Regions from separate parts of the Rossellomorea sp. RS05 genome, predicted to be linked through region 1. Evidence: a T-box and tRNA genes for the amino acid it is inferred to sense, from the RefSeq annotation. Region 1 holds a T-box; the other holds one or more tRNA genes.
The links. The T-box of region 1 lies ahead of trpS (tryptophan--tRNA ligase). A T-box ahead of a tRNA ligase gene usually reads a tRNA of that ligase, here a tRNA-Trp.
Positions count from the first base shown of each region.

Region 1 (6,877 bases):
CATTGCACCCGTATGAAAAAGCTGGCGGGTAAAGAGGAGGAATATACCCTCCTCGATTCTGTCATCTTCGAGGGACTGGCAGAGAATGCCGTGAGGGAATATTGCGGCGTTGACTATGCTGCTCCGTGGACAAGGAAATATACTGAAGAGGAATTGAGCGGATGGTTCAAGGAATGGATCGAACCCCATGCTGATCTAACGAGGAAATCACCACTTCATGATGAACTTCTCCACGGGAAAAGACACTACCCAGAGCTGCTGGGGTACGCCATCGGTTACCGGCTCGTACGGTCATTCGCTGAAAAGAACGGAATGAATAGTGTGATGATGCTGGGCCTCCCGTCGGAGACTTTTCTAGAGTAAGCACTTATCATACAGGATAAAACAGGAGAGAGCACGAATAAATCCACAGGTGATTGACCATACTGATTGACAACCAAACAATGTAGTAAAGCGAGGGGTCAATCATGTTATATCTTCATGATGTATGGGTCAATTGGTTCGAAGGGGAAGAAAACGGATATAATATCTGCCATTTTCACGAATGGAGAAAAGAGGACGTAATTGAGTTGCTGGATCAGGTGCCTCTATTGAAAGTCGGCAAAGAGTTGTATCATTACATCGAGAATGATTTATCAGAATTACCTCGGCAGATGCTGAATGATGTGTATCAAAAAGCGTATCTCAGAAAGAACCATGAACGCATTCAACAGGATTATTGCTTCGTGGTCACCGATGGCACGGCGATTCTGGCCGTCGATACGATCGGTTACACCGTCCCGATCAGGAAGAGCCGCCTGATACCACGTCAGGAACAGCTCGTTTATGAAATGGTGGAAAGTCAAGAAGAGCTTGAATATGAGTTCAAGCCTGATCAAAAGCGGGAGGAAGCGTACCACATCCTTTCTCCAAACCCGTTCATGATGAGTGGGCTGACACGCAAGGAAAGGCAGTTGAAACAGCTTCTTTTCATGGCCCTCGATCAACTGCGCACTTCGGAAAATACGGCTGAAGTGAGATACTGGTATACGGAATGGGCCCCGGAACAGTACAGGACGATCCAGGAGCTCGATTTCCAAGAAGCATGGCAGATGCTTTATGAGGACACAAAATACGGATGGTCCGACAAGCATCTGTCACTCTGCGAGAATCTGATTAAAGGACAACCATTCTTCGAAAAGTTATGGGAAGTAGAGAATCGTCCAAAAGTAAATTGAACAAAAAGAACCTTGAGCCCATGCTCAAGGTTCTTTAGTTTATCGCTTTTTCCGTTCTTTTCTTCCAAGACCCATGGCCTTTTCCATTTTCTTCAGCATCTTCCCTGCGGTTCGATTCGCTTTCTCAGCTCCGCGATCAAGGATATCATCAAGTTCCTCGGAATCGATCAGCTCGTAATAGCGGTCCTGAATCGGCTTGATGACATCCACAACCACTTTGGCAAGGTCACCTTTGAAATCGCCATATCCTTTTCCATCATATCGCTCCTCAAGTTCGGCAATCGGAGTGCCTTCAAGAATCGAGTAGATAGAGAGCAGATTCGAAACCCCAGGCTTTTCATCCCGGTCGAATCGGACGATGCCATCCGAATCCGTCACAGCGCTCTTGATTTTCTTTTCAATGACTTTAGGGTCATCAAGCAGTGTAATGAACGCCTTTTTGTTCTCGTCGGATTTGCTCATTTTCTTTAGTGGATCCTGAAGCGACATCACACGTGCTCCTACTTTCGGAATGCGCACCTCTGGAACCGTGAAGATATCATTGTATTTCTTGTTGAAACGCTCCGCAAGGTTCCGGGCAAGCTCGAGATGCTGCTTCTGATCCTCTCCGACTGGGACAAGGTCCGTACCATAGAGCAGGATATCGGCTGCCATGAGGGGAGGGTAGGTGAGAAGACCGGCAGATACGGCTTCTCTTCCATGGGACTTATCCTTGAACTGAGTCATGCGCTCAAGTTCACCGATATAGGTCACGCACTGCAGGATCCATCCGGCCTGTGCGTGAGCCGGAACCTCCGACTGAATGAACAGTGTCGCTTTATCGGGATCGATCCCGCAAGCAATATAAAGGGCAGCAAGGCTGCGGATGTTTTTGCGCAGTTCTGCTTTATCCTGGGCAACAGTGATCGCATGCTGGTCGACCACGCAAAAATAGCAATCATACTCTTCCTGAAGCTCGGTGAATTGCTTCATAGCTCCGATGTAATTACCAAGCGTGATCGTCCCGCTCGGCTGAATGCCGCTAAAAATCGTTTTCATCTTCATTCCTCCTATAGTACAGTTCCTGTATCATCATGACCATCCGGCCAAAAATAAAACCCACCCGTCCAAAAAATATAGGGACGAATGGGTTGTTTCCGCGGTGCCACCCTAAGTTACTCAGGAATGAGTCGGCTTAGTCCATGCATTGCATGGTCCCCGGTTAACGGAAGGGGTCCGTCTCCGGCTACTGCTTTCACCGGGGAAGCTCGAAAGTCCATTCCCCCGCAAGCGGATACCTGCTTTCAGCGGGCGCAGGCTCTCTTGGAACCGGCAAGCGGGGTACTACTCTTTGTCAAAGCTTGTTTCATATATGCAAAAGTCATTATATGAAAAAAAAGCGCCGAAATCAAGTATAGAGAGAATATGAGAGGATCAGGGATACGGCAAGGGATAAAATCCCGATGTAGAAAAGGGGTGCCGTCAGGCGGAATGGTTCTCTCACTGCATACACCTCGTGAATTTCCTTCCGTTCCTCCACGTCATCGAACTGCGCCACGTATTCATCTTTCTTCGACCTTGACCTGAAGCGCTTGAAGGCATATAAGATCCCATTCAAGAAACCGTTTTGGAAAACAAACATCAAGGCGGCTACAGAAGCATAAGAAATTCCGACGATGAATAAAGTATCAATGAGGGAAAGGAGCAAATCCGATCCATTCATGTAACGGACAAGATAGACCGCAGCAAGGTAAAGTAATGTGACCATCGGTAGGACGCGTAAACGTTTCATCATGTTGCACCTTCACTTCCAAAATGATTTCAAGCATTCCTTCCAAAAGAAACGATCAGGAATGCATGCTGTTCTCCTATAGAAGTATACCCGAAGCGTTCAAGTTTTGAAAAGGAAGCAAGAGCACGAATTCACAGTTTTTTATATCTATCCGCCATATTAGATAATTATAATGAAGATAGGAGAACGCTTTCTTTCGATAAAGAAGGAAAAACGCCAGGAAAATCGCTGGTTTAATTGGGTGATTGTAACATTTGTAATGGGACAAACCACCCTGAATTCGATTTCGGAACCCTTATATATCAAGGTTTTAACACCTTATTACCTAGTAAACTGATTATTTAGCAAAAAAACTGTTAAATTCGTATTGCAAAAATATCTCTATCATGTATAATAAGTAACAAATCTTCTGAAAATTAGAAGATAAATAAATATGAGAAGTATGAGGAGGTCAATTTCAAGATGAAGAAAAAGTTTTCTTTATTACTGGTTCTTCTTCTAGCTGTGAGTACTTTCTTGGCTGCCTGTGGCGGAGACAAGAAGACTGACGGCAAAAAAGAAGGGGCAGCTGGGGGATCTGACACGAAAGACGAGCAAGTATTGAATCTTGCGGAAGCTTCCGAAATCCCGTCAATGGATTCAGCTCTTGCAACGGATGCAGTATCATTCAACGTTATGAACCAGGTGTATGAAGGTCTTTACCGCCTAGGAGAAAACGATGAGGCTGAGCTGGGTATCGCTGCTGAAGAGCCTGAAGTAAGTGAAGACGGTAAAAAGTATACTTTCAAACTACGTGATGCAAAATGGTCTAACGGTGACCCTGTCACTGCACAAGATTTCGTATACGGATGGCAACGTGTTCTAAATCCAGACACAGCAGCTGAATATGCGTACATCATGTCTGATGTCAAAAATGCTTCCAAAGTAAACGAAGGTAAAGCGAAACCTGAGGAACTTGGAATTAAAGCACTCGATGAAAAGACTCTTGAAATCGAATTGGAAACGGAAGTTCCTTACTTCAAAGCGTTGCTTTCTTTCGCAACATTCTATCCGCAAAACCAAAAGTTCATTGAAGAACAAGGCGATAAATATGGTCTAGAAGCTGATACTTCTGTATACAACGGACCTTTCACACTATCTGAGTGGAAGCATGAGCAAAGCTTCAAACTTTCTAAGAACAAAGATTACTGGGATGCTGACACTGTTAAACTTGAAGAAGTTAACTTCAACATCGTAAAAGATACAACAACTGCCGTTAACCTTTATGAAACAAACAAAATCGACAGGGTTGGCCTAAGCGCTGAGTTTGTTGACAAGTACAAAAACGATGAAAACTTCAAAACGCGCGGAGAAGCGTCTGTATTCTTCCTTCGTTTGAACCAAGCGTCTAAAAACTCTGAAATCCTGAAAAATGAAAATGCACGTAAAGCATTCGACGCTGCATACGACAAGCAAGGTATGGTTGATGTTCTATTGAACAACGGATCTGTACCAGCTTACTACCTCGTTCCTAAGGACTTCGTTACAGGTCCAGATGGAAAAGAGTACCGTGAAACTGCTGGAGAAGCATACGGTGGATTTGACGTAGAAAAAGCAAAAGACTACTGGGCTAAAGCCAAAAAAGAAACTGGCATCGACAATGTTGAGCTTGAGCTATTGAACTATGACAGCGAAAGTTCCGCGAAAATCGGTGAGTACTTCAAAGAACAACTTGAGTCAAATCTTGACGGTCTGACTGTTAAGATCAAAGCGCAACCGTTCAAGCAAAAGCTTGATCTTGAATCAAAAGGTGACTATGACTTCTCCTTCGCAGGTTGGGGTCCGGATTATCCAGATCCGATGACGTTCCTGGATATGTTCGTAACAGATGGTGCACATAACCAAATGGGTTACTCTAACCCTGAATTTGACAAATTGATCGAGCAAGCTAAGACTGAGCTTTCTTCTGATCCAGAAGCTCGCTGGCAAGCAATGGTTGATGCTGAAAAGATCCTCTTCGATGATCAAGCAATCAGCCCGATCTACCAACGAGGTGTTTCTTACCTTGAGCGTCCATACGTGAAAAACGTATTGGATCACTCTTTCGGAGCTGACTACTCTTACAAGTGGGCTTCTATCGAGAACTAAAACGCTCTAAGTTGAACCTTCTGAAGGAGAGTGTATGCATAGGCATACGCTCTCCTTTTCCAGTCATAAGCGACAATTTTCGCAATTTAAAAAATAAATTGAAAATTTGTCGATTATCGCTATAATGGAGAAGTAGTATAAACATAGAAAAGGGGGGCTAAGCATGGTCAAATATACTATCAAGCGTATTGTTTATATGATCATCACTTTGCTTATTATTGCAACCGCCACATTCTTCTTGATGAAGCTCCTTCCAGGGACTCCACTCACAAATCAAGAGAGACTGTCTCCGCAACAACAACAAATCATCCTAGATAAATACGGACTCAATGATCCACTGCCGGTTCAGTATGTCACCTATATGACGAACTTGGTGCAAGGGGACTTGGGTTTGTCATTCCAATATGACAATCGACCGGTTTCTCAAATGATCGCTGACCGTATAGGACCTTCCGCAATTCTTGGTTTCCAAGCAATGGTATTAGGGACAATCATCGGTTTGATTATCGGGATTATTGCAGCTATAAGACAGAACACCTGGGTTGACTATGGGTCTACATTCCTGGCCGTTCTCGGTATTTCGATTCCCTCGTTCGTATTTGCAGCACTTCTGCAATATTACGTCGGTGTAAAATGGGAAATTCTACCTGTTGCGTTGTGGGGAGAGTATAAACATACCATTCTTCCGACCCTCGCTCTGACAGTAGGGGTAGTAGCCACGATCGCCCGTTATATGAGAACTGAAATGATCGAAATCCTTAATACAGACTATATTTTGCTGGCTAAAGCAAAAGGAACGACGAACACGAATGTCATCGTGAAGCATGGCGTCCGGAATGCTATGATTCCAATCATCACGATTCTTGGGCCGATGACAGTCGGTATCATGACGGGTACGATGGTTATTGAGCAGATTTTTGCCGTGCCTGGATTAGGGGAGCAGTTCGTACGTTCAATCAATACAAATGATTATACGGTCATCATGGGCGTAACATTATTCTATAGTGTTCTTCTTGTTGCCGTAATTTTCTTAGTGGATATCCTTTATGGAATTATTGATCCACGTATTCGTCTAGTTGGAGGGAAGAAATAATGGAACCAAACAATAAAAATCAAGAGCAGCTGTCAAAAGACCTCTTCCAACGACAAAAAGCAACAAGTGCACAGGCTGAAAAAATTGAACGACCAAGTTTAAACTTCTACCAGGATGCATGGATTCGTCTACGTAAGAGCAAGGGGACCATCGTCGGGTTCATTATAACGATTATTATCGTATTCTTTGCGTTTGTTGGACCGATGATGAATGATCATAAGTTCTCTGATCAAAATATCCGTCATGCCAAACTTCCTCCGAAAATCGAAGCGTTGTCTGGAATCAGCTGGCTTCCGTTTGACGGGAAGGATCATGAAGGCTTTGATGTCTACGAAGCGCGCCAAGTGAAAGAAAATTATTGGTTCGGAACAGACGATTTGGGCCGGGACCTATGGACCCGTGTATGGAAAGGGACTCAAGTTTCCCTTTATATCGGGATCCTCGCAGCGATCATCGATTTCTTGATCGGTATCTCTTACGGTGGGATCTCAGGATACTACGGAGGAAGAGTCGATGATATTATGCAACGGATCATCGAAGTACTTGTAGGTATACCAAACTTGATTGTCATTATCCTCTTTATTTTGGTATTTGAGCCTGGGATCTTCTCCATTACTATGGCCATGGTACTAACGGGTTGGACAGGAATGGCTCGGATTGTTCGAGGAC
Region 1 is NZ_JBDKWY010000001.1:197,565-204,441, forward strand. Features, by position in the region: gene ABJ225_RS01090 (DUF2268 domain-containing putative Zn-dependent protease) at 1-363, shown strand, start outside; gene ABJ225_RS01095 (YjbA family protein) at 468-1,217, shown strand; gene trpS (tryptophan--tRNA ligase) at 1,257-2,255, opposite strand; T-box leader at 2,332-2,563, opposite strand; gene ABJ225_RS01105 (DUF3899 domain-containing protein) at 2,605-2,991, opposite strand; gene ABJ225_RS01110 (peptide ABC transporter substrate-binding protein) at 3,451-5,115, shown strand; gene opp3b (oligopeptide ABC transporter permease) at 5,279-6,208, shown strand; gene opp3C (oligopeptide ABC transporter permease) at 6,208-6,877, shown strand, end outside.

Region 2 (6,877 bases), 200 kb from region 1:
TATACATATTGAATGGACTCTGGGCAGCCTTCAGAAAAGAAGCCTCATCTTCTTCGGGTATCCCCCTTGAGAATACGACATTGGTCCGCCTGGTTGCCGAGATGAACCGGTCTTCGTCAAGAAAAGAAATCTTGACCCCGTTGATCGTATCACCAGTGTAAAGGATGGTCTGCATTACATTCTTCACCATCCCGATGGTCAGATAGCCATGGTCTTTGTCGGGGGATTTCATATAATTGATAAAGTCTGGATTGTTATAGAGGGAGAGGGACAAATCATTCAATTCTCCGATATAGCCTTCAAGATTCACCTTCCCCTGGTAAAGCAAGTTGCTGCTCTCTTTCACCACCTGGTCTTCCATGGAATCCTTTGTATAGAGATAGGTGACAATGATCGAAGAGCCAAAGGGCAGGATCGTCGTAATCATCAATAAGAAAATGAGCTTATTGCGGATGCTTCCCTTCAACATCGGTCCAGGCCCCCCGAAACTTGCTTATAAAATAGTATAAATCTTCCCTCCTCCTATTTGAAAGGGTTTTCTAAAAAAATATTTTAAAATACTGATAGAGGGGATAAAAAATGGAAAGCACCCATGACCAGTGCTTTCCATTCCTCTCTTACTTCAGGTTATCCCATGTTTTCTGGAATCGATCCAGGACTGTATCATAATCGATCTTGCCTGCAGCATATTCCTGAATGGTAGCAGCGAATTCCTTATTCGCTCCATCCGGCCATTGGAACCATGTCCAAGGGATTGTCTTCTCATCCTTCGAGTACGTCAGGATGGATTCACCAAGGTCTCCCAATCCATTCGGTTCGATGTTATCGAAAGCCGGAATGAAGGCAAACTCTTCTGTGATATAACGTTTACCTGTTTCAGATGAAACCATCCACTCCAGGAACATCTTCGCTTCATCCAGATGCTTGGAGTTTTTATTGAGTACCCAGTTGTTCGGTACCCCTACAGGAAGACGGTCGGCACTCTCATCATTGTCCAGTGGAATCGGCAGGAAGCCCATGTTGATATCAGGATTGACTTCGGTGATCATATTTTCTGTCCAGTTCCCTTGCTGAAGCATCGCAGTTTCCCCTGATGCAAAGAGCGTCACCTGGGTGTTATAATCCGTCGTCAGTGGATTATCGTTGGCATTCTTGATTTCTGCATCCAGTACACTCTTAAACTCTTTAAACTTGTCATTATCCTTGAATGTTTCTGTTCCATCATATAATCCTTTGATGAACGCATCGGGATCCTCCTGCTGGGCAAACGGGATATTCAGCAGATGCTGTCCGATGACCCACCATTCGCCATAACCGGCTGAAAACGGCGTGATATCCTTGGCTTTCAATTTCTTTGCTGCATCATTCAGTTCGTCGATAGTTTTTGGTGTTTCCTTTATACCTGCTTTTTCGAAAAGATCTTTGTTATAAATGAACCCGTACCCTTCTAGGTTGACCGGCATCCCGTATAGCTTGCCATCCTCATCAGTCATCGGGACTTTACCGATTGGAAGAACATGATCGACCCACGGCTCACCTGAAAGGTCTGCAAGCTTCTCTTTCCAGAGATCAAGCTCCTTGAAACCTCCATTGTTGAAAATATCCGGTTCCTCTCCGGAAGCGAATTTCGCTTTCAACGCTGCACCGTAGTCCGCACCTCCTCCTACCGTCTCAAGCTTGATTTTAATATTCGGATGCTCTGCTTCAAATTCCTTGATCATTTCTTGAAGTTGATCGGCGATTTCAACCTTGAATTGGAAGAAATTCAGGGTCACCACATCCCCGTCACTCTTCCCTCCTGAACCCGAAGAGCCTTTGGATGAACAGCCTGCAATGATCCCAAACACCAGAATCAACGACATGCTTAACAGCAGAATACGTTTCACTAGATTCGACCTCCCCATTCTTCTTATAAATTTTATATAATTTTCTGCATGGAATATACAGAAAGTTTATATCTACTTGATTGATCCTGATGCAATCCCTTTAATGATATGCTTCTGAAGGAACAGGAAGAAAATGATGACCGGTGTGATCCCGAGGACCAAAGCGGCAAGTCCCATGTCCCATTGCTTTGTATACTGTGCAAAGAATGAGCTGGCAGCAAGCGGGATCGTACGGAGCTCTGCATCCTGCAGAACCAGGAGCGGAAGAAGATAATCATTCCATATCCAGAGCGTATTCAGAATGACGACGGTGACGGTGATAGGCTTCAATAGGGGGAAGACAATCCTCCAGAAGACACCGAATGAACTGCATCCATCCATCATGGCCGACTCCTCGATCTCTACCGGCACCGTCTTGACAAAGCCATGGTACAGGAATAGCGACAGAGGGACGCCGAAACCGAAATACATGAGGATCAATCCCGGTATACTGTTAGTCAGACCCAGTGTCCCACCTACCTTCATCAGGGGAATCATGACCGTTTGGAAAGGAATGACCATGGCTGATACAAATAAGATGAATAGGACCTTACTGAACTTCCCCGGAGTCCTGACCATTTTCCATGCGGCCATGGAGGAAATCAGAACAAGACCGATGTTACTGATCGTGGTGATGATGAAGGAGTTCATGAAGGCACGGGGGAACTGAATGATCTCCCACACCCTTGCATAGTTTGAAAACATGAACTCTTCCGGCCAGGCCGCTGCATCGATCAAGATGGCTGCGAACGGTTTGACCGAATTCACCAGTACGAAGTAAAAGGGAATCATGAAGACGATGGCCAGTGCGATTGCGACAATTTCGAGCAGGAACGTCCTTTTTGTATAGCGGTTGTTCATCATGCCTGGACCTCCTTCCTCTTCGTGATCATCACCTGGACGGTAGTGAATACGGCGACGATGACAAAGAACAGGATCGATTTGGCTGTACCGAGACCGTACCGGTTATTCTGGAATGCTTCTTGATAAATATTGATGGCTACAGACTGGGTGGAGTTGAATGGTCCCCCGCCTGTCAGGGATATATTCAGATCAAAGATCTTGAATGCCATGGAAATCGTCAGGAAGAAGCAAATCGTGAAAGCCGGCAGGATGAGGGGAACAATGATCCTTGTCAACAGCGTCCAGTTCGATGCACCATCAATTTTTGCTGCTTCCAACAAAGATGTATCGACACCTTGCAGGGCTGCTACATATATGACCATCATATAACCGCTGATCTGCCAAGCGAAGACGATGACGATGCCCCAGAAAGCGGTCTTCTCATCTCCAAGCCAAGGCATCTTGAACAGAGAAAGGTCGGTTGCATTTCCCAACGAAGCAAACCCTTTTACAAAGATGAACTGCCAGATGAATCCAAGCAGCAGGCCTCCGATGACATTCGGCAAGAAGAATACGGTCCTCAGGATATTCCTCGTCTTCAAGGCGGCATTCAAGAGAAGGGCAAACCCGAACCCGATCACATTGCTGATCACCACTGCGGCAAACATGAACTTCGTTGTGAACATAAAGGATTGGAAGAACACCTGATCATCGGTGAATATCCGGATATAATTATCGAATCCAACCCACTCCACAGCTGAACTGACCCCGTTCCAAGATGTAAATGAATAATACAGTCCCATCAAGAATGGGATGATCTGAATAACCAGGAAGAACACTAGTGCCGGACCCACGAAGGCACTATAGGTCAATATGTTCTTCCATTTAAGTCCTTTTTTAGGAACAGGCTTCAGCTGTGCTTCTGGCCTGACCGGTCCCGTCTCTATCTTTGGTTCCATCTCTTCTCCCCCTTCGGTCGCGCTTTTTTTCATTATAATGTAAACGCTTACTTTTTATAGTCAACTGAGTTGACATGGATGGGGCACGATATTGACCTCTTTAGGGATCAAAAAAAAGACCCCCGCCTGAGTAAAGCGGGAGTGAGTTATATCTATTATTCACGGTCTAGGGGGAAGTCTCCCATCAATCGGTGGAGCCAGGAGATGCTGAGCTGGAACCACTGTGAGAAATCATCGTCTACCATTGAACGCTGTCCAGCCGATGACAAAGGCTTCCCTAGGGAAAGTCCGTGTACACCATGCTGAAAAATATGAGATTCAAAGGGGACGCCAGCACGGGTGAGGGCCCTTATGAATTCCACCGTATGTTCAACTGGTACAATCCGGTCTTCAAAAGTTGAAAACAAAAAGCTAGGAGGTGTGTTCCCATCAACTTTCTCTTCGAGGGATGGCACCGAGAATGCCAGCACATCCTCAAGGTTTGAAAGAATACAAGGATACCCAAGGATCAGGGCTCTCGGTCTGTAGGTACCCATGGTACCCAGCGAAGCGGCCAGATGCCCCCCAGCGGAAAAGCCGACTACCGCGATACGCTCAGGATCCACTCCTAATTCAGAGGCATGATTCCTGATATAAGCTAAAGCTTCCTCAGCATCCCTGAATGAATCTTCAAACCTCTTGGCTTCTCCTACCGAATAACGTAGGGTGAATGCATGATAGCCTTCTGACAAGTATGCCATGGCTACAGGCTCTGCCTCCCGGTCGGATGTATAGTAATACCCTCCTCCCGGCAGGATCAGAACGGCAGGACGGGTGGTAATGTTTTTCATACGCTTGGTTGTATCCAATAAATAAGCTGTAAGCGTCGATTGCGGGTTGCTGCTCAACTGGATAGATTGAATGTTCATACGTTTTCCCCCTAATGATCTATACGTTATGTCCAGTATATAAGGAGACGGATGGGGTTTCCAGATATTCTCTCCTGCATTACAAAAAAAGACTTCCAACAAATCTGTTGGAAGTCTGAATATGTAAGATGGAGCGGGTGATGGGAATCGAACCCACGACATCAGCTTGGAAGGCTGAGGTTTTACCATTAAACTACACCCGCTTATGGTACCGGTGGCCGGGGTCGAACCGGCACTCCTTACGGAACACGATTTTGAGTCGTGCGCGTCTGCCTATTCCGCCACACCGGCAAGCGTCTAAAAACAATATGGAGGCGGCAACCGGATTTGAACCGGTGATAGAGGTTTTGCAGACCTCTGCCTTACCACTTGGCTATGCCGCCATTTTTCTATGGAGCGGAAGACGGGATTCGAACCCGCGACCCCCACCTTGGCAAGGTGGTGTTCTACCACTGAACTACTTCCGCACTACTGGGCTAGCTGGATTCGAACCAACGCATGTCGCAGTCAAAGTGCGATGCCTTACCGCTTGGCTATAGCCCACTGTTAGTATATGACACACAGAGAAAAATGTGACAAAAATATGGGGCGACTGATGGGAATCGAACCCACGAATGCCGGAACCACAATCCGGTGCGTTAACCACTTCGCCACAATCGCCATGGCAGGGGCAGCAGGAATCGAACCCGCACCAAAGGTTTTGGAGACCTTCGTTCTACCGTTAAACTATGCCCCTGTACTAAATGGTGGAGGGGGGCAGATTCGAACTGCCGAACCCGAAGGAGCGGATTTACAGTCCGCCGCGTTTAGCCACTTCGCTACCCCTCCAGCTAAAAAAATCAGTGGTGCCGGCAAGAGGACTTGAACCCCCAACCTACTGATTACAAGTCAGTTGCTCTACCAGTTGAGCTACACCGGCACAAAAAAATGGTGGCTCAGGACGGAATCGAACCGCCGACACATGGATTTTCAGTCCATTGCTCTACCAACTGAGCTACTGAGCCATTGCATATTTTTATTAAAAATGAAAAATGGCGGTCCGGACGGGACTCGAACCCGCGACCTCCTGCGTGACAGGCAGGCATTCTAACCAACTGAACTACCGGACCAACTTTTTTTCGCATTAGCGAAAATAAAGATCAATGTTCTTTTAATAGCAAATATGCTATCAATGTCACTACATCCCAATCCTCTCGGATCAAAACGGTATTGCGGGGACAGGATTTGAACCTGCGACCTTCGGGTTATGAGCCCGACGAGCTACCGAACTGCTCCACCCCGCGACAATAAAAGTTTGATTCCATTCTTTAACCTGTTAAGTTCAAGAACGCATGGAACGTTATTTTCACTACGCTTCGCTTCGTGAAAAAACAATGGTGGAGGATGACGGGATCGAACCGCCGACCCTCTGCTTGTAAGGCAGATGCTCTCCCAGCTGAGCTAATCCTCCACTGATTCTTTCTGTTTGAAAATGGTGACCCGTACGGGATTCGAACCCGTGTTACCGCCGTGAAAGGGCGGTGTCTTAACCGCTTGACCAACGGGCCTTATATGGCGGAGAGCAAGGGATTTGAACCCTTGAGACAGCTATAAACCGCCTACACGATTTCCAATCGTGCTCCTTCGGCCACTCGGACAGCTCTCCATATAATGGCTCCACAGGCAGGACTCGAACCTGCGACCGATCGGTTAACAGCCGATAGCTCTACCACTGAGCTACTGTGGAATGTACCGCCTGGCGACGTCCTACTCTCGCAGGGGGAGATCCCCCAACTACCATCGGCGCTGAAGAGCTTAACTTCCGTGTTCGGCATGGGAACGGGTGTGACCTCTTCGCCAATGTCACCAGACTATGTGCGTCCTTCAAAAGGACAAGTATTATTATACCGCATCTTCGCGGTAATTTCAAGGTTTTTTTATACTTTATGTATACTTATTCCCTGAAAACTAGATAAAGGGTTGATAGTCAATCATTACCGGCGTATCGTCCAGTCCGGGAGACGCGATGCGCCTGCGCTATTAATCCAGCTCCGGCGGCTAGAGACTCGAGGTCATTTCGGATCCATCAGCCGACGGTAAGGAACACCGTCAACTGCTGGCTCAGAAATGCTTGTCGTCTCTGAACGAGCCGCCTCCGCTTTTTCATTTGGTTAAGTCCTCGATCGATTAGTATCAGTCAGCTCCATGTGTCGCCACACTTCCACCTCTGACCTATCTACCTGATCATCTTTCAGGGATCTTA
Region 2 is NZ_JBDKWY010000001.1:15-6,891, reverse strand. Features, by position in the region: gene ABJ225_RS00115 (cache domain-containing sensor histidine kinase) at 1-469, opposite strand, end outside; gene ABJ225_RS00110 (ABC transporter substrate-binding protein) at 618-1,862, opposite strand; gene ABJ225_RS00105 (carbohydrate ABC transporter permease) at 1,959-2,786, opposite strand; gene ABJ225_RS00100 (carbohydrate ABC transporter permease) at 2,786-3,727, opposite strand; gene ABJ225_RS00095 (alpha/beta hydrolase) at 3,883-4,635, opposite strand; tRNA gene ABJ225_RS00090 (tRNA-Gly) at 4,765-4,838, opposite strand; tRNA gene ABJ225_RS00085 (tRNA-Leu) at 4,842-4,926, opposite strand; tRNA gene ABJ225_RS00080 (tRNA-Cys) at 4,945-5,018, opposite strand; tRNA gene ABJ225_RS00075 (tRNA-Gly) at 5,028-5,102, opposite strand; tRNA gene ABJ225_RS00070 (tRNA-Gln) at 5,107-5,178, opposite strand; tRNA gene ABJ225_RS00065 (tRNA-His) at 5,220-5,295, opposite strand; tRNA gene ABJ225_RS00060 (tRNA-Trp) at 5,298-5,371, opposite strand; tRNA gene ABJ225_RS00055 (tRNA-Tyr) at 5,380-5,463, opposite strand; tRNA gene ABJ225_RS00050 (tRNA-Thr) at 5,479-5,554, opposite strand; tRNA gene ABJ225_RS00045 (tRNA-Phe) at 5,564-5,639, opposite strand; tRNA gene ABJ225_RS00040 (tRNA-Asp) at 5,668-5,744, opposite strand; tRNA gene ABJ225_RS00035 (tRNA-Met) at 5,845-5,918, opposite strand; tRNA gene ABJ225_RS00030 (tRNA-Val) at 6,010-6,085, opposite strand; tRNA gene ABJ225_RS00025 (tRNA-Glu) at 6,108-6,182, opposite strand; tRNA gene ABJ225_RS00020 (tRNA-Ser) at 6,188-6,280, opposite strand; tRNA gene ABJ225_RS00015 (tRNA-Asn) at 6,287-6,361, opposite strand; rRNA gene rrf (5S ribosomal RNA) at 6,369-6,485, opposite strand; partial or broken rRNA gene ABJ225_RS00005 (23S ribosomal RNA) at 6,782-6,877, opposite strand, start outside.
Region 2: it encodes a tRNA-Trp, which carries the amino acid that the T-box ahead of trpS (tryptophan--tRNA ligase) is inferred to sense. The anticodon was not compared.